2 regions of the Marinobacterium maritimum genome follow, and region 2 is predicted to be linked to the other one. Evidence: predicted binding sites of a transcription regulator. Region 2 holds the regulator's gene; the other holds the start of a gene.
What was found. The regulator FliA, encoded in region 2, starts transcription of late flagellar genes. The targets are predictions, from matches to a motif close to CTAAAGTTNNNNNNNNNNCNGCCGATA.

Region 1 (6,000 bases), 140 kb from region 2:
GCGTCCATGGCGACAACGCCGAGTCGGTGCAGGCGGTGCAGCATATCCGTGCCGCACTGGACAGGCTCTATACAGGCAAGGATGCATGATCCACTGGAGTATCGAAAACGCCGGTCCTGATGCGTTGATCATCCGTTTCGGCCAGCAGATCGACGAGACGCTGGTGCCGTTGATCCGTGCAGCTTCGGATCTGATCGCTGCTGAGTTGAGTGACCAGTTGCGCGACCTGGTGCCGTCCTATACCACGCTGATGGTCGTCTACGACCCGCTGCGGACTGATTTCGCGGGCATGGTTCAGAAGATCAATGCACGGCTGTCGACGCTGGAGGTGACTCGGGCCGAAACCGGTCGCCGGGTCGAGATTCCGGTCTACTACGATCCCGAAGTGGGGCCTGATCTGGAACGGGTCGCGCGGCTGCACGGCATCAGCACCGATGAAGTGATCCGGTTGCATACGGCCCGTGACTATCACGTCTTTGCCATCGGCTTTGCCCCCGGTTTCGCCTATATGGGGCAGGTTGATCCGGCGCTGCGCACGCCGCGGCTGGAGACCCCCAGAACCCGGGTACCGGTCGGCTCCGTGGCACTGGCCGATCAGCAGACCGCGGTCTATCCGGTCGCGACCCCCGGTGGCTGGAATATTCTGGGGCGCACCCCGGTTAAAATGTTCGACCCGGCGCTGGCCGGGCTTTGCCCGGTTGAGGCCGGTGACCGGGTACGTTTTGTCTCCATTTCGAAGGCCGAGTTTCTGGCGGCCGGAGGCGAACTTGAATGAGCGGATTGCGTGTACTCAACCCCGGTATTCTTTCGCTGATGCAGGACCTGGGGCGCTTCGGTTATCAACATCTGGGGTTATCCACAGGCGGTGCGGCGGATGAACACGCCTATCTCTGGGCCAACCGTCTGCTCGGCAACAAACCTGGTGCGGCGGCGGTGGAGATCAGCTTCGGTGGTCTGCAGCTGGAGGCGGAAGTCGCTACTCGCATCGCCATCACCGGCGCCGACCTGCAGCCGACACTCAACGGTACTCCTGTACCGAGCTGGCAGACACTGAACCTGCAGCCCGGTGACCGGTTGACGTTCGGTTATCCCAAAAGCGGTGTGCGCGCCTATCTGGCGGTGCAGGATGGATTCGATATCGAGCCGGCCTTCGGTTCGGTGGCTACGGTGATGCGCGAACGGGTCGGCGGGCTGGATGGCAAGGGCGGCAAACTGGCCGCCGGCGACTTGCTGCCCTGTAGCACCAGTCCGCAGCAGAGCACGGTTGCCATCAGTCCCGGCCAGTTGCCGGACTATGCACAGCCGTTGACTTTGCGGGTGATCGAGGGGCATCAGCGGGAGCTCTTCCCGGCCGAGGAATTGGCGCGTTTCTACCGCGAGGCCTATCAGATCAGTCCGCAGAGCGATCGCATGGGCGTGCGACTGTCAGGCCCCGAGCTGCATCCACTGGCCGATGGCATCATCTCGGAAGGGATCAGTTTTGGCGCCGTGCAGGTGCCCAGAGATGGCCAGCCGATCATCCTGCTCAAGGACCGACAGACCATCGGGGGGTATCCCAAGCTGGGTACGGTGTTCGCGCTGGATGCGTTCATGCTGTCACAACGCCAGCCGAATACCGAAGTGCGCTTTGCACCCATGCCGCTGCATGAGGCGCAACTGGAGCTGCAGCGATTTTATCGCTTCTTTGGTATCTGATCAGGCGCCTGATCAGCTGTCGCTTTCAGGTTCAGCTACTGCTTCAGGCGCGTGGATCGGCAGAACGGTATCCAGCAGCTGTTTCAGGTTGTCGCGGTAGCTGTCCTGCAGCTCCTTCAGCGCATCCGTGAAGCGGCTGTCCTGCTCCACCAGACCGTTCATCAGATCACGACCCGCCTGAGCCGGTGACTGCAGGAAGCCCAGTGAGGGTGCGCCCGCACTTTCGGCCAGGTCCTTCATCAGCTGACCCAGGCGCAGCCCTGGTTTGTCCTGAGGCTGTTCCAGGCTGCCGACCTGCTCATAGGTGCTGGCCTGCGCCCAGCTGCGGCTGTAGCTCATGTTGAGCTCCATCGACTGCAGTTCGCTGGCATCAAAGCTGATATCGGCGCTCTGATCAAACGCCTTCTGCACATCACCGTTAAAGAATTCGTCCGCTACGCCGGAAATATCGCGGATCATCTGCTGCAGCGCATCGATCTCGCCCTCGTCCAGCTCCCCTTTGACGCTGAACTGGTACTGACTACTTTCGCTGCGGCTCACATCCATCCAGGCGACCGCATTACCCTCACTGTCGGCCCCAGCGCCATAAGTGGCGTCGTAGCTCTGGTTGCGGCTGAAGTTGATGGTGACCTCGTCGCCATCCTGGGTTTTGACCGTCAGTGACATGTCTTCGGCGTTGCGGTAACGCTCGGCCGCTCCCATCACCGCCTGCGCGGTCGCCTCACGGCTGCCGGGTGCGATCTCGGCCAGTGCCTCGAAGGTCAGCTTTTCGGTCTCATCCACCTGCTCGGCGATGCTGCCATTGAGCACATTGAGGTTATCGAGAATGTCACGGGCTTCCTTGAAGCCCTTCTCGACCCCTTTTACCGCCGCTTCGTACATCTGGTTCAAGCGCTCATCAGACGCCCCGCGTGCCCGCGCCGCATCCAGCCCCTTGGCGACGAAGTCGCTGATGCGACCGGCCACCTTGTCAGGGGTGAAGTTCTCGGCATCCAGCCCTGACAGCTTCTCGGCCGTCATGCCCGGGATCTGATCGGCCAGCTTGCCCAGCAGTACCTGTGACGCTTTCTGAGGTGAGGCATTGCTGTTGCTCTGCACCATCTCCGACTGCGGGCGGGGTGAAAAAATCTGGGTAGTGGGGCTGTGGATTTTCATGCTGGGCTCGGTACTTTGGGGTTGATCGACTTGTGACGGGTTATCGGCAAGGCTGATTATAACTTGAGCACATGTAGACCGGACAGTTATGGGGTGCCGTACAGAAAAAAACTGGTGGGCCGCGATTCGAGAGGAGGCATGACGCCGTTCGATCTTTGCCCGGATAGTACGTAAACTCCATTCACATGCAAATCACTTTCCTCGGCACCTCCTCCGGTGCCCCGACCCGTCAGCGCAATGTCAGTGCCACCGCCGTTCAACCGGAGCGGGGGAGGGCATGGGTGCTGGTCGACTGCGGGGAAGCGACCCAGCACCAGTTGCTGCGCACCCGGCTGTCGCCGCTGAAGCTTGATACCATCCTGATCACTCATGTGCATGGTGACCACTGCTATGGCTTGCCGGGGTTGTTGGCGTCCTGCCAGTTGAACGGCCGGACGGACCCGCTGACGCTGGTCGGGCCGGCAGCGGTGTGGGCCTATCTGCAGGCGGTGATCGAGCATACCGAGATGCGGATCGATTATCCGTTGCGGTTTGTCGAGGTATCCGAGGCGCTGGCGTTGGAGCAGGGCGGGTTTCGCATTACGGCGGCGCGATTGAGCCATCGCACTGAGTGCTGGGCCTATCGGCTGCAGGAAGCCCGGGTGACGGCGAAGCTGGATACGGCGCGCCTGCAGACCGAGGGAGTCATGCCGTCACCGCTGTACGGACTGTTGCAGCGCGGTGAAACCCTGGTGCTGGAGGACGGGCGTCAACTGGAGGGGGCGGATTACTGTATCCCTTCCTACCCGGCACGCTCGGTCGTGGTCGGGGGCGACAATGACCGGCCTGAGCTGTTGGCCGAGGCCTGTCGTGGTGCTCAACTGCTGGTGCATGAGGCAACCTACACCGAGGAGGTGTTGCAGCAGGTCGGGCCGGAGCCGCAACACAGCAGTGCCGAGCGGGTGGCACGCTTTGCTCAGCAGGCGGGCGTGCCTGCCTTGTTGTTGACCCATTTCAGTCCGCGCTATCTGCTGCACCCACGCAGGGAGCGTGACCTGTCGGTGGAAGAGCTGCGCATCGAGGCGCAGCGGCATTACACGGGGACGCTCTTCCTGGCCCGGGATTTCGAGACCTATACCATCCGCCGTGATGGTCAGGTGGAACGGGTAACGGACTGACGTCCCGGATGAGTTTTGCCGGCGACCTGTGACGACTCACGCACCTTTCTGAATTGCTTAAGTGCAACAAGGCATACCGGTCTCGGCTCTGTTATGGTTAAACCATCATGAAGGCCAGATCTGCGATCGGAGGTGCTGATGGAGTCTGCCAATACCAGCCGCGTGTTGCGGGGATCGATACTGCACTGTCTGGATGACCCGACCACAGCCGGAGAAGCGGCCATACATTATGTTGCCGACGGCCTGCTCTGGATCCAGGATGGCAGAATCAAACACGTGGGTGAGGCTTGCGACCTCAAGCAGCAGCTGCCGGCCGGTCAAGTGATTGAGGATCGGCGCGGCTGCCTGTTGATCCCCGGGCTGATCGATACTCACACCCATTACCCCCAGCTCAGCGTTGCGGCCAGTCCGGCCGGGACGCTGTTCGACTGGCTGGAGCAGCGCGCCTTTCCGGCGGAAGCGGCGCTGGAACAGCCGGGAATGGCTGAGGTGCTGGCCCACCGCTTCATTGCCGAGATGCTGCGCAACGGCACAACCACGGCGATGGTGTTTGCCGGGGTGCAGCCAGAGAGCGCCGATGCCCTGTTCCAGCACGCCCAGCACCTGGGGCTGCGTATGATCGCGGGGAAGGTGCTGCAGGACCGTTTGGTGCCCGACGCGTTGCGCGAGTCGCCGGAACAGGCACAGGAGGAGACCGATCGGCTGATTCAGCGCTGGCACGGGCGTGACCGTTTGGCTTATGCATTGACGCCTCGCTTTGCGCCAGCCTGCTCTGAAGCGCTGCTGGCGTTGTGTCGTGACTGGCTGCGGCAGTCCCCCAGCCTCTATCTGCAGACGCATCTGGCGGAAACCCGGGAGGAGTGCGAACGGGTGGCGCAGGAGTTTCCGCGCTATAAGGGTTATCTGGATCTCTACGACCAGTTCGGCTTCCTGCGCCCGGGATCGGTGTTTGCGCATGCGATTCACCTGAACAGTGATGAGCAGCAGCGGCTGGGCGAGAGCGGGGCTGCAGTGGCGCACTGCCCGTCGTCCAACCTGCTGTTGGGCTCGGGTCTGATGCCGCTAAAGGCGTTGCAGCAGGCGGGCGTGCCGCTGTCGGTGGGCACCGATGTGGGGGCCGGGCCAAGCTGCTCGGTGCTGAAGACGCTGGCCGATGCCCTGCGGGTGCAACAGTTGCGTGGCGAACCCCTTGGGGTGTTGCAGGCGTTCTATCTGGCGACGCTGGGCGGTGCGCGGGCATTGCGACTGGAGCAGGAGATCGGCAGCTTTCGTCAGGGCATAGAGGCGGATTTTCTGGTGCTGGATCTGGAGGCAACGCCGGAACTGGCCGAGCGCACCGCTCGAGCCGACAGTCTGGAAGAGATGATCAGCCTGTTGATTCTGCTGGGTGATGATCGCTTGATCGCAGAAACCAATATTCAGGGACGCAGGGTCACACCGGTCGGGCCGGTTGTATACGGCCAGGAGGCCTGACCCGGGCCGCCGGTTCATCCTGCGCAACCCTGTGTGCGCGTGCGAAAAGCAGGCGTACAATGGGCGCCTTTTTCAGACAGGGAGAGCCCCGGTGAACGCAACAACCTCCAGTCCCAAAGGACTGGCCCCCGAAATCGTGGTGATGCTGGCCGGCATCGTGGCCGCGCTGCATATCGGCAAACTGCCGCCGGCCATCCCGGTGTTGCAGGCGGAACTGGGTGTCAGCCTGGTGCAGGCGGGGTTCCTGCTGTCGCTGGTTCAGCTGGCGGGCATGATCGGTGGCGCGCTGATCGGTGTGCTGGCTGACAGTGCCGGGCTGAGGCGCAGTATCCTGACGGGGCTGGCTATCCTGACACTCAGCAGTGTGCTGGGCGGGTTTGCCGGCTCGGCGACGGAGTTGCTGCTGTTGCGTGGTCTGGAAGGCTTTGGTTTCCTGCTGGTGACACTGTCCGGACCAGGGCTGATTCGCCAGTTGGTGGTACCTGAAAAATTGAGCCTGCGACTGGGCTGGTGGGGCTGC
Region 2 (6,000 bases):
AGGGCTGGTGCTGGAGCCGGGTATGGCCGAGCGGCTGCAGCGCTCGTTGGCCGAAACGGCACAGCGCCAGGAGATGGCCGGCAAGCCTTCGGTCTTGCTGGTTGCGGCACCGGTGCGCCCGCTGATGGCAAAATTTGTCCGTTATGGCGAACACCAGATTCATGTACTCTCCTATCAGGAGATTCCTGAAAACAAGAAAGTCACCATCGTAGCCACAGTGGGTGGGCAAAATGGCTAGGGTTTGGCGACAGGCGGCCGATAAGGGAAGGATATGAAAGTTAAACGTATCTTTGCACCGGATATGCGTCAGGCCATGCGTCGGGTTCGAGAAGAGATCGGTCCCGACGCGGTCATTATCTCCAATCACCGCGTCGCTGGTGGTGTCGAGGTGGTGGCGGCACGGGAAGATGAGTATGAGGCGGCGCAGGCCGAGCTCAAGCGCACCCGTGCGGCGCGCCCCGCTCCTGATCGTCGCGAGGAGCAGATTCGCATCCTGACCGGATCACACTCGCATCAGTCCGAGCAGGCCAGCCGTAACGCCGCGCTGGAAGAGGAGCTGAACAAGACGCGTGCCCGCATCGCCGAGGCCAGCCGGCGCATGGCTGAGCCCGAGGTGCGGGCCGATCGTAACGTCAATCGTCAGATCAATGATGAAGATGACGAAGATCTGCGCTCCATTCTGGAGTCGCTGAAGGCACGCAATCGGCGCCGGGGCGCTCCGTCTGAACCGCTGCCGTCTCCGTCGGCGGAAGCCTATCGGCCAGCCCCCGCGCGCCGGGAGCCGGTGTTCGACTCTGAGCCGATGGTGCCGGAGGAAGATCCCGCGCTGCGTAACATGCAGCAGGAGATCGAGGAGCTGCGTCGGATGCTGCAGCAGCGTGCCGAGCCGGTGGCCGAATCGACCCTGCATGAAGCCGAACCCTCGCATCGCCAGGTCGCCAAACGGCTGCAACAGCTGGGACTGGGCACAGCGCTGGTGCGTCAGTTGATGAACGGTGTCGAACCCGAACTGACGGTCGATGATGCCTGGCGCAACGTGCTGGCGAGGCTGGCGGATTCCTTGCCGGTATTGGGCGAGGAGTTGATCGAACGAGGCGGCATGATCATGTTCGTCGGCCCCACCGGGGTTGGCAAGACCACGACCATCGGCAAGCTGGCGGCGCGGTATGTACTGCAGCACGGCAGCTCCAGCGTGGCGCTGGTGACGACGGACTGTTTCCGTATCGCCGCCCATGAGCAGTTGAAGACCTTTGGCCGTATTCTGGATGTGCCGGTCCGGGTGGTGGATGAGAACCACAGCCTGGAAGAGGTGCTGCAAGGCCTCAGGAACAAGCGCTTAGTGCTGATCGATACCGCCGGTATGAACGCATCCGACCCTCAGGGCCAGCTACAGAAGCAGATGTTGTCCGGGGTCACCCTGCGATTGAAGAAATTGTTGGTACTATCCTGTTCCAGCCAGCTGCAGCTGATGCGCAGTGCCTATGACAATTATGCCGAGCTGGGGCTGCAGGGATGCGTACTGAGCAAGACCGACGAATCCGGTAGCCTGGGTGAGGCGCTGACGCTGGTGGTCGAGAAGCAGTTGCCGATCGCCTATGTCACCGATGGTCAGAAGATTCCTGACGATATCGGCATCGCCCAGCGGAATGATCTGGTCAGCCGTACGGTCGTTATCGCACAGCGTAGTGCGCGCCCCGATATCGGCCTGGATATCGATGATTCGCTGTTCGGGACGGGATAAGGAGTAGTTGATGAAGCAGACCCATCCCGTCAAGGTGATCGCGGTAACCGGAGGCAAGGGCGGCGTCGGCAAGACCAGCGTGTCGGTTAACCTGTCGGTTGGACTGAGTGAAATGGGGCGCCGGGTGGTGCTGATGGATGCCGACCTCGGCTTGGCCAATGTGGATGTGATGCTGGGGCTGCGGCCGCAACAGAACATCGCTGATGTACTGGCCGGGCGCTGTTCGCTGCGCGAGGTAATGGTGTCGGCAGGCGATAATTTCTGGATCGTGCCGGCCGCTTCAGGTACTCAGGAGATGACGGCGCTGAGTGCGCATGAGCATGCCGAGCTGATCCACGCCTTCAACGACATCGCTGATGACCTGGACGTGCTGGTGATCGATACCGCCGCCGGTATCTCCGACTCGGTGGTCAGCTTTGTTCGGGCTGCGCAGGAAGTGCTGGTGGTAGTCTGTGACGAGCCGACCTCGATCACCGACGCCTATGCGTTGATCAAGCTGCTGAACCGGGATTACCAGATGACAAGGTTCCGGGTGCTGGCCAATATGGTCAGAACGGATACCGAGGGACGGAGCATGTTCAATAAACTGTTGACGGTTACAGACAGATTTCTGGATGTGACGCTTCAATACGTTGGCTCAATACCTTATGATGAATCGGTTCGCAAAGCCGTACAAAAGCAAAGGGCTGTGCTCAGGGCGGCACCCAAGGAAAAGGCCGCGCTGGCCTATCGACAGCTGGCCAACAAGGTCGACAGCTGGCCGGTTAGCAATAGCCCCAGAGGACATCTGGAATTCTTTGTTGAACGGCTCGTGCAGGGCGCGCGCCTACCCTGAAAGAAGCATATATGTACAACGTAGTGGAGTTTAAATCAGGTCAGGAGCTGATCCAGGAGTATACCCCGCTGGTGCGACGGATCGCGCATCACCTGATGGCGCGCCTGCCCAGCCATGTTGTGCTGGATGATCTGATTCAGGCCGGCATGATGGGGTTACTGGAAGCCGCCAGCCGCTATGATGCCGGCAAGGGCGCCAGCTTCGAGACCTATGCAGGGATTCGCATTCGCGGTGCCATCATCGATGAGGTGCGCCGGGGAGACTGGACGCCGCGTTCGGTGCATCGTAATGGTCGCCGTATCAGTGAGGCGATCGCGCAGGTAGAACATCGCACCGGGCGGGATGCCAGCGACAGCGAGGTCGCGGCCGAAATGGGTATCGGTATCGCGGAATACCAGTCGTTGCTGCAGGACTCGGTCGACAGCCGCTTGTTCAGTTATGATCAACTGACTGAAGCGACGGACGAGGCGCCAACGGAACAGTTTACCTCGACCGAGCCGGATCCGCGGCAGATGCTGGAAAGCGACGGTTTCAAGCAGGCGCTGGCGCGGGCGATCGGTGCGCTGCCCGAACGGGAGCGCCTGGTGCTGTCACTGTATTATGATGAAGAGCTGAATCTCAAGGAGATCGGCCAGGTGCTGGGCGTCAGTGAGTCGCGGGTCAGTCAGATCCACAGCCAGGCGGCGCTTCGGCTTCGCGGGCGATTGCGGGACTGGTGTTGAGCGTATGACCGGCTGGCCAGAGTATCGTTTGGAGATGTTTTCTGAATTGGGGGAAGTGTCTTGAAGAAAGACATCAAAATACTTGTAGTAGATGATTTCTCTACGATGAGGCGCATCATCAAGAATCTGTTGCGTGACCTTGGGTTTACCAATGTCGATGAAGCGGATGACGGCAAGACTGCGCTGCCGATCCTTAAGCAGGGCAATGTGGAGTTCCTGATTACGGACTGGAACATGCCTGAAATGACCGGTATCGACCTGCTCAAGACGGTGCGTGCGGATGCAGCCTTGGCCCATATTCCGGTGCTGATGGTTACCGCTGAAGCCAAGCGCGAGCAGATCATCGCGGCGGCTCAGGCCGGCGTCAACGGCTATGTAGTGAAACCCTTTACCGCTGCTGTGCTGAAGGAAAAGATCGACAAGATCTTTGAACGTATCGAAAGCTGACAGCATTAGCGGAGGGTTCCGATGGCAGCGCAAACGGCCAGTAAAGTGGATTTCAACGGCTTCGACGAGTTTCTGCGTGACCGTGCCCGTACGCTGGTGACCGAGCTTGAAGCCGGCAACCTGCCTGCGGCGATGGGGTTGATCAATGAACTTCAGTTCGCCCGCCACCAGGTGTTTTACAACGAAGTCGGTCATCTGACGCGCGGCTTGCACGAAGCGATCAAGGCCTTCTCCAGCGATATGGGCGAGAAGATGCCCGCCGAGGGGGACGAAAGCCTGGCGGCGATCGGTGATGCCTCTGATCGGCTGGGTTATGTTATTGAACTGACGGAAAAAAATGCACACGAGACCATGGACCGGGTGGACCGTTCCCTGAGTCTGGTGGATAAGCTGGACCAGCAGAGTGAGCGTTTCAAGGAGTTGCTGTTACTGGTAGGGCAGCTGGAGGGGGATTTTGAGGCCCTTAACGGCACCTATGACCGTACCTGTGAACTAAAAAACCAGTCGGAACAAACCATTACCGAGCTGCGCACGACATTGACCGATATCCTGGTGTCTCAGGGCGTGCAGGATATCACCGGACAGTTGATACGCCGTGTGATTACGCTGGTGACCCAGGTGGAAGGTCAGCTGGTCAAGTTGATGGATATGGCGGCCAAGGTTGAACAGTTGAGCAGCCTGGAAGCCGTACCTGTGCTGGCTGAAGCCGACAGCGCGGAGGCTGAGTCCTCGACACCTGCTGCCAAGGGTAAAGAAAAGAATCCTATTCAGGCGGAAGGCCCCCAGCTGCCGAATGGAAATCAGGATGCGGTGTGTAACCAGGACGATGTTGATGACCTGCTGTCCAGCCTGGGATTTTGATAGGAGCTCGCGATGAGTTTGGATGTCGATCAGGAAATTCTGGAAGATTTTCTCGTAGAAGCCGGAGAGATACTGGAGCAGCTGTCTGAGCAGCTCGTCGATCTGGAACAGCGTCCCGATGACAAGGACCTGCTGAATGCAATCTTCCGCGGGTTCCATACGGTTAAAGGGGGCGCAGGCTTCCTGCAACTGGATGCAATGGTGGAATGCTGCCACAAGGCAGAGAACCTGTTTGACTTGCTGCGCAATGGCGAGTTGAGCGTCAGCTCAGAGCTGATGGATGTGGTACTGCAGGCGCTGGATGCCATCAATGCCATGTTCGAGTCCGTGCGCGCCGGGGAAGAGCCCGATCATGCGTCACCGGCTCTGCTGCAGGCACTGGTAAATTTCGCTGAAGGTGGTGCGCCTGCGCCTGCGCCGGTGACGCCGGCACCCGCTCCGGCTGAGCCGCCCCCGGCAGCACCCGAGTCGGTCGTTGCTGAAACCCCGGCAAATCCCAATACCCCGATGGATGATTTTGAAATGCTGTTGGGGGATCTTGCGGGTAGCCATGCCCAGGCACCGGCCGACAGCGCGCCTGAGGGCGCTGCAGGCGATGACCTGATCACCGAAGATGAGTTCGAAGCCCTGCTGGATGAACTCCATGGTCCCGGGAAGGGACCGGGTGTCGGCGCGACAGACGTCGAGGCCGAAGCCCCTGTTGCAGCGGCGAGCGGTGGTGGCGAGCTGATTACCGATGACGAATTCGAAGCCTTGCTGGACGAACTCCAGTCGGCGGGTGAAGGGGCCTTTGCGCACCTGCAGCACCCGACGGCGGAAGCGGCCAAGCCGGCGGCTCCTGTGCCGGCTGAGCCTCGGGTAAGTGCACCGGCGCCGGTAGCAGCCCCGGCCCCGGCCCTGGCCCCGATTGTGGAAGAGCATACCGAGAGCAAGGAAACCAAGACCAAACCCTCAGCGAGCAAGCCGGCTGCCGAGAGCAATGTGCGTGTCGATACCCGCCTGCTGGACAAGATCATGAACATGGTCGGCGAACTGGTACTGGTGCGTAACCGTCTGGTGCGCCTGGGCGGCACCCGTGAAGACGAGGAGATGGCCAAGGCGCTGGGTACTCTGGACATGGTCACTGCCGACCTGCAGACCTCGGTGATGAAAACGCGCATGCAGCCGGTGAAGAAGGTGTTTGGCCGCTTCCCGCGCCTGATCCGCGACCTGTCGCGCAACCTGAAGAAAGAGGTGCGTCTGGAGCTGCGCGGTGAAGAAACCGACCTGGACAAGAACCTGGTCGAAGCGCTGGCCGATCCGCTGATCCACCTGGTACGCAACGCCGTCGACCACGGCATCGAAGCGCCGGACAAGCGTGCTGCCATCGGTAAGCCCCGTGAGGGTCATGTGCT

Region 1: a site for FliA is predicted at 2,892-2,918, ahead of ABD013_RS06585 (DUF5610 domain-containing protein). Genes of this name have one in related genera too.

The regions. Positions count from the first base shown of each region.
Region 1 covers NZ_BAAAET010000002.1:36,106-42,105, forward strand. Annotated here, with positions in the region: gene ABD013_RS06570 (5-oxoprolinase subunit PxpA) at 1-89, shown strand, start outside; gene pxpB (5-oxoprolinase subunit PxpB) at 86-775, shown strand; gene ABD013_RS06580 (5-oxoprolinase subunit C family protein) at 772-1,695, shown strand; gene ABD013_RS06585 (DUF5610 domain-containing protein) at 1,708-2,850, opposite strand; gene ABD013_RS06590 (ribonuclease Z) at 3,036-4,007, shown strand; gene guaD (guanine deaminase) at 4,146-5,480, shown strand; gene ABD013_RS06600 (MFS transporter) at 5,572-6,000, shown strand, end outside.
Region 2 covers NZ_BAAAET010000002.1:171,671-177,670, forward strand. Annotated here, with positions in the region: gene flhA (flagellar biosynthesis protein FlhA) at 1-238, shown strand, start outside; gene flhF (flagellar biosynthesis GTPase FlhF) at 272-1,741, shown strand; gene ABD013_RS07160 (MinD/ParA family protein) at 1,752-2,576, shown strand; gene ABD013_RS07165 (RNA polymerase sigma factor FliA) at 2,588-3,298, shown strand; gene cheY (chemotaxis response regulator CheY) at 3,359-3,745, shown strand; gene ABD013_RS07175 (protein phosphatase CheZ) at 3,767-4,606, shown strand; gene ABD013_RS07180 (chemotaxis protein CheA) at 4,619-6,000, shown strand, end outside.